2 linked regions of the Aquitalea magnusonii genome follow. The protein of the gene in region 1 binds, or shares a complex with, the protein of each later gene. Links are inferred from orthologs where the notes say so. Each region holds a gene or a part of one and is shown in the gene's direction. Other genes may lie near its edges.

Region 1 (4,988 bases):
TGCCGGACACCTTACCGTGTTGAGCAATATGGCCGCGGATGAGCCGGTGGCCGGCTGGGAAACGGTGCGTGAACTGGGGCGGCGTGAAGATGTGCAGTTCGTGGTGGCCGGGCGGGTGTTGTCCACCGGCGTGGTGGGCAAGAGTCTGCGCCATACCATGTATGAATCCAACAATACCAGCCAGCAGGGTGCTTACTACACCGGGCCGCTGGCCGGGCTGTTTGGCGGTGCTTTCAAATATGCCGCTTCGGCACGCCAGTTCGACCTGGAAGTATGGGTGTACGATGCGCTGACCGGCGCGGTGCTGGCTGACCAGCGCATCAGCCGCATTGCCCAGGGCAAGGTGGTGGCGCAGTTGCCGGTGGATTTTGCCACCGCTGCCTTCTGGCAGGGCGATTACGGCAAGGTGGTGGATGCGCTGCTCGACCAGGCCAGCCGCCAACTGGTGGATGTGGTCAGCTGCATTCCGCTATCGGCCAAGGTGGTGAAAGTGGAAGATGGCCGGCAGGTATTTGTCAATGTCGGTGGTTTGGATGGCATGAAGGTGGGCGACCAGATGCTGCTGTACAAGCCGCGTTCGGCCCAGATCGTGCGCAGTGGCGGCGGTGTGCGTGAGCTGGGCGTGCCAGAGGAACTGTCCGGCACCATCACCATTACCCAGGTCCAGCCCAACTTCTCCATTGCCCAGGTACAAAGCGCCAGGCTCAAGGTGGAAGAGGGCGATTACGTCCGTTTCATGACCCGGCGTTGAGCCCCTGTAAAGAAGCCCCGCGTAATGCGGGGCTTTTTGCTGGAGCTGGTTGCTTCAGGCCTGCTCGGCAAACTGCAGCAGCGCATCGCCGGCCAGGCGGTATTTCACCCATTCGGACTGGGCGGCAGCACCAAAGGATTCATAGAAATCAATGGCTGGCTGGTTCCAGTCCAGCACGCTCCATTCGAAGCGGCCACAGCCGCGGGCAACGGCCAGTTGCGCCAGGTGACGCAACAGTTTTTTGCCGGCACCACTGCCACGTCCTGCCGGGGTGATGTACAGGTCTTCCAGATACAGGCCGTACTTGCCCTGCCAGGTGGAATAATTGAAGAAATATACTGCATAGCCCACCGGCTGCTCGTCCTGCAGGCAAATCAGGCCATGGGCGGTGGCATCCGGCCCGAACAGGGAGTTTTCGATGTCAGCCACGCTGGCCACCACCTCGTGTTCGGCTTTTTCGTAAATGGCCAGTTCGCGGATAAAACCCAGAATCAGTGCAGCATCGGCACGGGTGGCGGGGCGGATGGTAAGGGTCAAGAGCAACTCCTGCTGCGGGTCGGCAGACCCGTCTGCTTCGGCATGATGAAAAAAGGCCGGTTACCCGGCCCGGATGTTTCTGTCAGCAAGCGGTCAGCCCGCCAGCCAGTTGCCAGGATGCGCCTCCAGCCAGGTTTTGATGCTGCGCGCATCATTAACGCGGGCGGAATTGCCTCCAGCGGCCAGCAGCACGATGATCAGCGGCTGCGAACCCACGGTGGTCTGCATCACCATGCAGCGCCCGGCTTCCTGGATGTAACCGGTTTTCTGGATGCTGATGTCCCAGTTACCCTCGCGCACCAATGCATTGCTGTTGCGATACTGCAGCACACGGTTGCGAACCGAGACGATCTGGTGCTCCGGCGTGGTGGTGAAGGTGCGGATCAACGGGTAGTTGTGCGCGGCTTTCACCATGCGGGCCAGGTCGTGCGCGGTGGAGGTGTTGCGCAGATCCAGACCGGTCGGGTCGTAGAACACGGTTTCGTTCATGCCCAGGCTGCGCGCCTTCTTGTTCATGCGCTCGACAAAGGCGGCAGTGCCGCCGGGCAGGGCGGTGCGGGCCAGCGTGGCGGCGGCACGGTTTTCCGAGGACATCAGTGCCAGCAGCAGCATTTCCTTGCGCGGCAGCGTGGTGCCCACGGCCAGGCGCGAGGTGGTGTTTTTCAACCGGTCGATCTCGGCATCGGAAACCGTGACTTCCTGATCCAGTGATACTCCCGAATCCAGCAGCACCATGGCGGTCATCAGCTTGGTGATGGAGGCGATGGGCATGCGCTGGTGGATGTTTTTTTCGTACAGCGGCTCGCCGGTATTGCCATTAAGTACCAGTACCGAATGTGAATTCAGGCGTGGTACGGCATGGTCTGCCATCTGGCTGGCTACCATGACGCCAGGCGGCGCGGCCACTGCCGGCATCGCCAGGGCGGCGGAAACCAGCAGGGCGGCAAATTTTCTCAGCATAAGAGATACACTCCCGTGTCTTGTCGGTGGAGATACAGCCTGTCAGAAAACATGCTTACATCATGTTGATGTGCAAGGATTCTTCATCTCGGCTCGTGATCGGGTTGCTTACATTTTAAACAATGTTTTGCCATTGCGGCAGGCAATTTTCAGATAAATTCTGTTGCGAATCGGGAGTGAGTTCCACACCTTATCGGCGTAAAATCGTTGGACTTGAACCCGCGCGAAAACACCATGCTGCTTACCTTCCCGGATAGTCCTTTCCGTCTGCATCAGCCATTCCCGCCTGCTGGCGACCAGCCCACTGCCATTGCCCAGCTGGTTGAGGGGCTGGAGGATGGCCTGTCCTATCAAACCCTGCTGGGGGTTACCGGTTCGGGCAAGACCTTCACCATGGCCAATGTCATCGCCCGTACGGGCCGGCCCGCCATCATCATGGCGCACAACAAGACGCTGGCGGCGCAGCTATACAGCGAAATGCGCGAGTTCTTCCCGGAAAACGCGGTTGAGTATTTTGTCTCCTATTACGATTATTACCAGCCGGAAGCCTATGTTCCCAGCCGGGATCTGTTCATTGAAAAAGACTCCAGCATCAATGAACACATCGAGCAGATGCGCTTGTCCGCCACCAAATCCATTCTGGAGCGGCCGGACTGCATCATCGTGGCCACGGTGTCGGCCATTTACGGTATTGGCGATCCATCCGACTACCACCAGATGATCCTGCACCTGAAAGAGGGCGAAACCACGCCACAGCGCAGCATCATCAGCCGCCTCACCACCATGCAGTACGACCGCAATGATGTGGATTTCGGCCGCGGCACCTTCCGCGTGCGCGGTGATGTGATTGACATCTTCCCGGCGGAAAGCAGCGACACCGCCTTGCGGGTCAGCTTGTTTGACGATGAAGTGGAAACGCTTACCCTGTTCGATCCGTTGACAGGCGTCACCAAACAGCGGGTGGGCCGCTACACCGTGTTTCCGTCCAGCCACTATGTGACGCCGCGCGACACCGTGCTCAAGGCTTGCGAAAAGATCAAGCTGGAGCTGGCCGAGCGCATCCAGTGGTATCAGAAGGAAGGCAAGCTGGTGGAGGCACAGCGCATTGAGCAGCGCACCCGCTTTGACCTGGAAATGTTGTACGAGATGGGCTTTTGCAAGGGCATCGAAAACTACTCGCGCCATTTTTCCGGCCGCGCACCGGGCGATGCGCCGCCCACCTTGATTGACTACCTGCCCAAGAACGCGCTGATGTTCATCGACGAATCCCATGTCACCGTGCCGCAGGTGGGCGCGATGTACAAGGGCGATGCTGCGCGCAAGAGCAATCTGGTGGATTACGGTTTCCGCCTGCCGTCCGCGGTGGATAACCGGCCATTGAAGTTCCACGAATTCGAACAACTGATGCCGCAAACCATCTTTGTTTCCGCCACCCCGGCTGCGTATGAGAAAGAACACGCCGGTCAGGTGGTGGAGCAGGTGGTACGTCCTACCGGCCTGGTAGACCCGGTGATCGAAATCCGCCCGGTGGCCACCCAGGTGGACGATTTGCTGTCGGAAATCCGCCTGCGCATGGACCTGGGCGAGCGGGTGCTGGTCACTACGCTCACCAAGCGCATGGCCGAGCAATTGGCCGACTACTACACCGAGCACGGCATCAAGGTGCGCTACCTGCACAGCGATATCGATACCGTGGAGCGAGTGGAAATCATCCGCGACCTGCGCCTGGGCATGTTCGACGTGCTGATCGGCATCAACCTGCTGCGGGAAGGGCTGGATATTCCGGAGGTCAGCCTGGTGGCGATTCTGGATGCCGACAAGGAAGGCTTCCTGCGCTCGGACCGTTCGCTGATCCAGACCATAGGCCGTGCCGCGCGTAACCTTAACGGCAAGGCACTGCTGTACGCCGACCGCATTACCGACTCCATGCGTCGTGCCATGGACGAAACCGAACGCCGCCGCGCCAAGCAGCTGGCCTTCAATGCCGAGCATGGCATCGTGCCACAGGGCATCAACAAGAAGATCAAGGACATCATCGACGGCGTGTACAGCGTGGAAGACCAGCGCAAGAAGCTGGTGGATGAAGCCAAAGTGGCGATGATGGACGAAAAGACGCTGGCCAAGGAAATCAAGCGGCTGGAGAAGGAAATGATGGAAGCGGCGCGCAATCTGGAATTCGAAAAAGCCGCCCGCCTGCGCGACGAATTGAAGGCGCTGAAGGAAAAGATGTTCATCAGCGATCTGTAACCCGCATTTATTGCCAGCCCGCTCGCGCTTTCTGCAAGGAAAGCGAGGCACCCTTCTTCAATTGGCAGGGCAAGGGCAATGGCGGGGAAGGGGAAGGGGAAGGGGAATCGATGGGAGGCTGCGGCAGCAATCCGCGAGTCGAAAGTGCTGGCGGTGCCGGAGCGCTGTGCCAGCGCAGCCAACGACGTTGTCAGCAGCTTGAAGCCCCGTCAGTGTGATGCTGACGGGGCTTTGTCTTGCCGGCCTTGTATTTATACAGTCTGGGCTGCCTCGGCTGCCAGTTGCTGCTTGCGGTAGCGTTGGGCCAGCACGGCGCAGGTCATCAGTTGAATCTGGTGAAACAGCATCAGTGGCAACACGATGGAACCGATGGGATGGCCGGCAAACAGTACCTTGGCCATCGGCACGCCGCTGGCCAGGCTTTTCTTGGAGCCGCAGAACACGATGGTGATCTGATCGGCGCGGTCAAAACCCAGTTTGCGGCTGGAGTAGG
Region 2 (5,064 bases), 3.6 Mb from region 1 along the record:
GGTATCAAAAAAGTAAAAACGGTATGGGGAGAACGAGATGAGCACAATCAGTGGCGTTGCCGCCGTAACACCTGGCCTCACGGCCTACAGCGTATTGCGTCAGGGAGCAAAAGCCGTGGTGGCCGAACTGGACTCTGCCGCCAAGGCCGCCGGCAGCGGCTTGAGCAGCGGTGCCGGTGCCACCGGTAGCGCGGTGGCACATGGGCTGACGGCAGTTGGCGAGGGCCTCAGCACCTTGGGGCGCACCATCAATACCCTGGCTTGATCCCTAGCCCCTCGCCTGGCGGCAGCTAGCGATGCCGCTGCAGCGGGCGCCAACGGGCCGACTGAAACTGTTGACTGAAATCCGGCAGCGCGGCGGTCTGCTTATCCGGCCCCAGGTATTTCTGCTGCAACTGCGCTACAAACCCGCTGTGTTCCAGCCCGCGCAGCGCATTTTGCAGCCGGGTGATGGTGCTGGCGGCCGTCTGCCGGTTCAGCGCAAACCAGTACTGCTCCTGGCCATCCAGCAGCGCAACCGGCCTGATCTGCTGGCTGCTGATGCCCGCCTGCTGCAGTTGCCAGTACATGGCCCAGTCCAGCATGGCAATCATGTCCACCCTGCCCAGCCGCAGCTTGGCCAGATTGCTGGCATCATCCGGTGCGTTGTCTTGTTCGATGCCCGGCCTTAAACCCAGTTGCTGCAACTGTGTTTGTGAGGCCGAGCCACGCACGGCACCAATACGCCATTGCTGCAATTGTCCTGGCGTTGTCAACTGAATGTCATTACGCACGGCCAGCCGGTACAGATAAACCCGCCGCTTGCCAATGGGCCCAAGCCAGCGGAACTGCTGTTCCCGTTCCGGCGTGCGTACCGTGCTGTACAGCACGCTATCCGGCGTGTTTAGCACCGTGACATAGGCGCGTGGCCAGGGAAGCAGCTGCTGGCGGAGCGTCAGGCCCGCCTTGCCTGCCATGGTGGTCAGCAGCTCGCTGGCATAGCCCCTGATCTGCCCGTCTTGCTGGTAGGTCAGCGGCGGCACATGTTCGGTATAGGCGGTCAGTCCGGCGGCATGGGCGGGGAGTGACAACAGCAGGGCCAAGCGGAAAGACAGGCGTAGATGCATGGTGGCAGTGGGAGATGGTTTCAGCGAAATTAACCCCTGGCCGACACCGCAGGCAAGCACAGCGACCGCAGCCGCCTGTGGCCTGTCGCATACCTGGCCACGGTATGCCGGCCAGCTGGTGTAAAATGCGTCCATCAACCACGCCCAGAAGAAATACCTGTCATGAGTGAGCTTTTAGCCGGATTGAATAATGAACAGCTGCGTGCCGTCACCTGGCCGGCCAAAAGTGCGCTGGTACTGGCAGGCGCGGGCAGTGGCAAGACACGGGTACTGACCACCCGCATTGCCTGGCTGATTGCCACCGGTCAGGTCAATCCCTCCGGCATTCTGGCCGTCACCTTTACCAACAAGGCGGCGCGGGAAATGCATACCCGGCTGGGTGCCATGGTGCCGGTGAATGTGCGCACCATGTGGATTGGCACTTTCCACGGCCTGTGCAACCGCTTCTTGCGTGCCCACTACCGCGATGCCGGCCTGCCGCAGGCGTTCCAGATTCTGGATTCCGCCGACCAGCAAGCCGCCATCAAACGCCTGCTCAAAAGCCTGGAGCTGTCGGACGAGAAATATCCGCCGCGTGCGGTGCAAAGCTTCATCAACGGCAACAAGGAAGCCGGGCTGCGGGCCGACCGTCTGCCACCCGCCTTGAATCCCTACGAAGCCAAGCTGGTGGAATTGTATGCCGCCTACGATGCCCAGTGCCGCCGCGAAGGCGTGGTGGATTTTGCCGAGCTGCTGCTGCGCAGTTACGAACTGCTACAAGCCAATGCCGCCTTGCGCGCCCATTATCAGGGCCGCTTCCGCCATATCCTGGTGGACGAGTTCCAGGATACCAACCGCCTGCAATACGCCTGGCTCAAGCTGTTGTCCGGCGAGCACAACGTGCTGTTTGCCGTGGGCGATGACGACCAGTCCATCTACGCCTTCCGCGGTGCCGAAGTGGGCAATATGCGCGCCTTGCTGAGCGACTTCCAGGTGGCCGAGCCGGTGCGGCTGGAGCAGAACTACCGCTCGGTGGGCACCATCCTCAATGCCGCTAATGCCCTGATCGAGCGCAACGATGGCCGCCTGGGCAAGAATCTGTGGACCGACGCGGGCGAGGGCGAGCAGATCCGCCTGTACGAAGCCTACTCCGATGGCGATGAAGCCCAGTTCATCATCGACGAGGTGAAGAACCTGCAGCGCGAGGGCATGAATCTGTCCGACATGGCCATCCTGTATCGTTCCAACGCGCAGTCTCGGGTGCTGGAACATGTATTGGTGAATGCCCAGTTGCCTTACCGCATTTATGGCGGCCTGCGCTTTTTCGAGCGCCAGGAAGTCAAGCATGCGCTGGCCTATCTGCGCCTGGTCAGCAACCCGGATGACGACAACGCCCTGTTGCGTGTCATCAATGTGCCGGCGCGCGGCATCGGTGCCCGCACCGTGGAAAACCTGCAAGCCATCAGCCGTGAGCAGGGCGTCACCCTGTGGCAGGCCTGCTGCGCCGCCGGCGGTGGCCGTACCGCCGCCAAGCTGGGCGAGTTTGTGCTGCTGATCGAAGCCCTGCGCAACAAGAGCAGTGCCATGACGCTGGCGGAAACCGTCAGCCTGATCATCGACCACTCCGGCCTGCGCGCCATGTACGAGCAGGACAAGAAAGAAGGCGAAGAACGACTGGCCAACCTGGACGAACTGGTGAGCGCCGCAGCCGGTTTCTTCCCGGATCAGCCAGAGCTGGCCATTGTCGAATTCCTCAGTGCGGCCAGTCTGGAAGCGGGCGAGCATCAGGCCGAAGCCGGCGAGGACGCGCTGCAACTGATGACGGTGCATGCCGCCAAGGGCCTGGAGTTCGACGCGGTGTTTGTCTCCGGTCTGGAAGAAGGACTGTTCCCGCACGAAAACAGCATGAACGACAGCAAGGGCCTGGAGGAAGAGCGTCGCCTGATGTACGTGGCCGTCACCCGCGCCCGCAAGCGCTTGTACCTGAGCTGCGCGCAGAGCCGCATGCTGCACGGCCAGAGCCGCTATCCCATCCGTTCGCGCTTTGTCGAGGAAATTCCCGCCGAGCTGGTTCGGGTACTGTCTGCTACAGTGAAACCTGTACCGCAGGCAAGTCCACGCCGCGCACCCTGGCTGGAGGAAGCCAGCGCGCCGGCCAGCACCATGTCGCTGCAGGGCTTTCGTATTGGTCAGGGCGTCAGTCATGCCAAATTCGGCGCTGGCGTGGTGATTAATGCCGAGGGCAGTGGCAATGATGTGCGCCTGCAAATCAATTTTGCCGAACACGGGTTGAAGTGGCTGGATTTGCGTTATGCCAAACTGACCGCCGAACAATGACATTCCAGCCAGGCTGGTCGATGATGACGCCATGAGTGACAAGCTACCTTCCACCACCTACCAGAGCCTGACTGCCGGGCAGGGCAGTGCCGAGTCAAGCCGGCGTCCCTACGAGGACCCATACTCCAGCCGGCTGTTCCTGATCATCGACAGCCTGCCGGAGATGCAGCGCGCGCTGGCCATGACCCTGGCCTCCTTCGGCGCTGACAAGGTTGAGTACGCCAGCAAGGCCGGCGATGCACTGGCCAAGATGGCCAAGTTCGAATTCGACGTGGTGCTGTGCGACTACGACCTGGGGAATGGCTACGACGGCCTCTATCTGTTTGAGGAGGTCAAGGAACGCAATCTGATCAAGCAGTCCTGCGTGTTCATGATTGTCACCGGCGAGCGGCGGGCGCAACGGGTAATCTCCGCTGCCGAGCTGGCACCGGATGACTACCTGCTCAAGCCCTTCACCGGCGAGGTGCTCAGTCAGCGGCTGGAAAAAGCCATGCGGCGACGCGAGGCCTTCCGCATGGTGGATGAAGCCATCATGCGGCACGAATACCTGGCTGCCATTGATGCCTGTAGCCGCAAGATCAGCCAGCGTGGCGAGTTTACGCTGGACTTCATGAAGCTCAAGGGCAGCCTGGCCCAGAAAATCGGCGACTTCGACACCGCGCGCAATCTCTACATGGAAGTGCTGCGCCTCAAGCCGCTGGCCTGGGCCAAGCTGGGTCTGGCCAAGTCGCTCACCGGCCTGAAAGCCTACGACGAAGCCAAGCTGCTGTTTGAAGAAGTGCTGGCCGATAATGAAAGAGTGATGGAAGCCTATGACTGGCTGGCCAAGCTGCACCGCATCCATCACGACCTGCCCGGCGCACAAAGCACCCTGGAAAAGGCCACCACCCTGTCGCCGGTGGTGCTGCGCCGGCAAAAACAACTGGCCGAAGTGGCCATGCTCAACAAGGACCTGGAAACCGCCGAGGCGGCCAGCGAAGAAACCCTCAATATCGCCAAATACACCTGGCACCGCAGCCCCACCCATTACGCCATGCTGGCGCGGGTGCAGATGGCACGGGGGGAAACCGGCACGGCGGCCCGCACGCTGGGCAATCTGCGCCGTGACTACCGCTACAACGAAGCCGGCGAATGGATGTGCAGCGTGATTGACAGCCAGTTGCAGACCAAGCTGGGCAACCGCGACAAGGCACGCGCCCTGCTGGCCGAGGCCGAGGCCGCCTACCAGAAGCTGGGCAGCAATCTGCCGGCCGAGGCGCAAATGGAATTTGCCCGTGCCTGCTATGCCCAGGGCAAACAGGACACCGGCAATGCCGCCATGCGCGATCTGGTGCGCAACAATCACGACAACGAAGAGTTGCTCTCCACCATTGGCGGCCTGTTCGAGGAAGTGGGGCTGGGCGACATGGGGCGTCAACTGATTGCCGAAAACGTGCAGTCGGTGCTGGAACTCAACAACCAGGCGGTACGCGAGGCGCAAGCCGGCCGCTTTGAGCAGGCCATCGATCGCTTTGTCAAAGCCCATGAGGAAATGCCGCACAATGTGCAGGTGATGCTTAACCTGGCCAACGCCACCATGGCCTATGTGCATGGCAATGGCTGGCACGAAAGCCATATGCGCCGCGCCTACGACATGCTGGTG

The links.
Region 2: the proteins of uvrB (region 1) and uvrD are in contact, whole or in part, in a crystal structure (PDB 7EGT), measured with the Thermus thermophilus proteins. The link is inferred for Aquitalea magnusonii from one-to-one orthologs. Residues at the interface, in WP_096411307.1 of Thermus thermophilus: Glu23, Leu25, Arg26, Asp27, Gly28, Glu29, Arg30, Phe31, Arg55, Glu326, Asp327, Phe328, Glu379, Ser382, Gln383, His398, Gly400, Arg401; in WP_096412145.1 of Thermus thermophilus: His654, Arg656, Phe657, Gln666, Asp668, Glu669, Lys680, Arg681, Leu682, Ser683, Lys685, Tyr686, Ala687.

What each region holds. Positions count from the first base shown.
Region 1 is NZ_AP018823.1:982,845-987,832, forward strand. The notes cover bases 2,087-4,988. They hold uvrB (excinuclease ABC subunit UvrB), read left to right. Parts: upstream 2,087-2,482; coding sequence 2,483-4,495; downstream 4,496-4,988. Other genes in these bases: DLM_RS04835 (serine hydrolase), read right to left, coding at 2,087-2,248; DLM_RS04845 (bile acid:sodium symporter family protein), read right to left, coding at 4,747-4,988. Outside these bases: DLM_RS04825 (flagellar assembly protein T N-terminal domain-containing protein), read left to right, coding at 1-751; DLM_RS04830 (GNAT family N-acetyltransferase), read right to left, coding at 806-1,288; more of DLM_RS04835, read right to left, coding at 1,382-2,086. UniProt on the Escherichia coli protein: The UvrABC repair system catalyzes the recognition and processing of DNA lesions. A damage recognition complex composed of 2 UvrA and 2 UvrB subunits scans DNA for abnormalities.
Region 2 is NZ_AP018823.1:4,562,062-4,567,125, forward strand. Bases 868-3,845 are described here. They hold uvrD (DNA helicase II), read left to right. Parts: upstream 868-1,268; coding sequence 1,269-3,422; downstream 3,423-3,845. Other genes in these bases: DLM_RS21395 (substrate-binding periplasmic protein), read right to left, coding at 868-1,241; DLM_RS21405 (response regulator), read left to right, coding at 3,454-3,845. Also shown: DLM_RS21390 (hypothetical protein), read left to right, coding at 38-265; more of DLM_RS21395, read right to left, coding at 291-867; more of DLM_RS21405, read left to right, coding at 3,846-5,064. UniProt on the Escherichia coli protein: A helicase with DNA-dependent ATPase activity. Unwinds DNA duplexes with 3'-5' polarity. Translocates on single-stranded DNA with 3'-5' polarity. Initiates unwinding more efficiently from a nicked substrate than double-stranded DNA.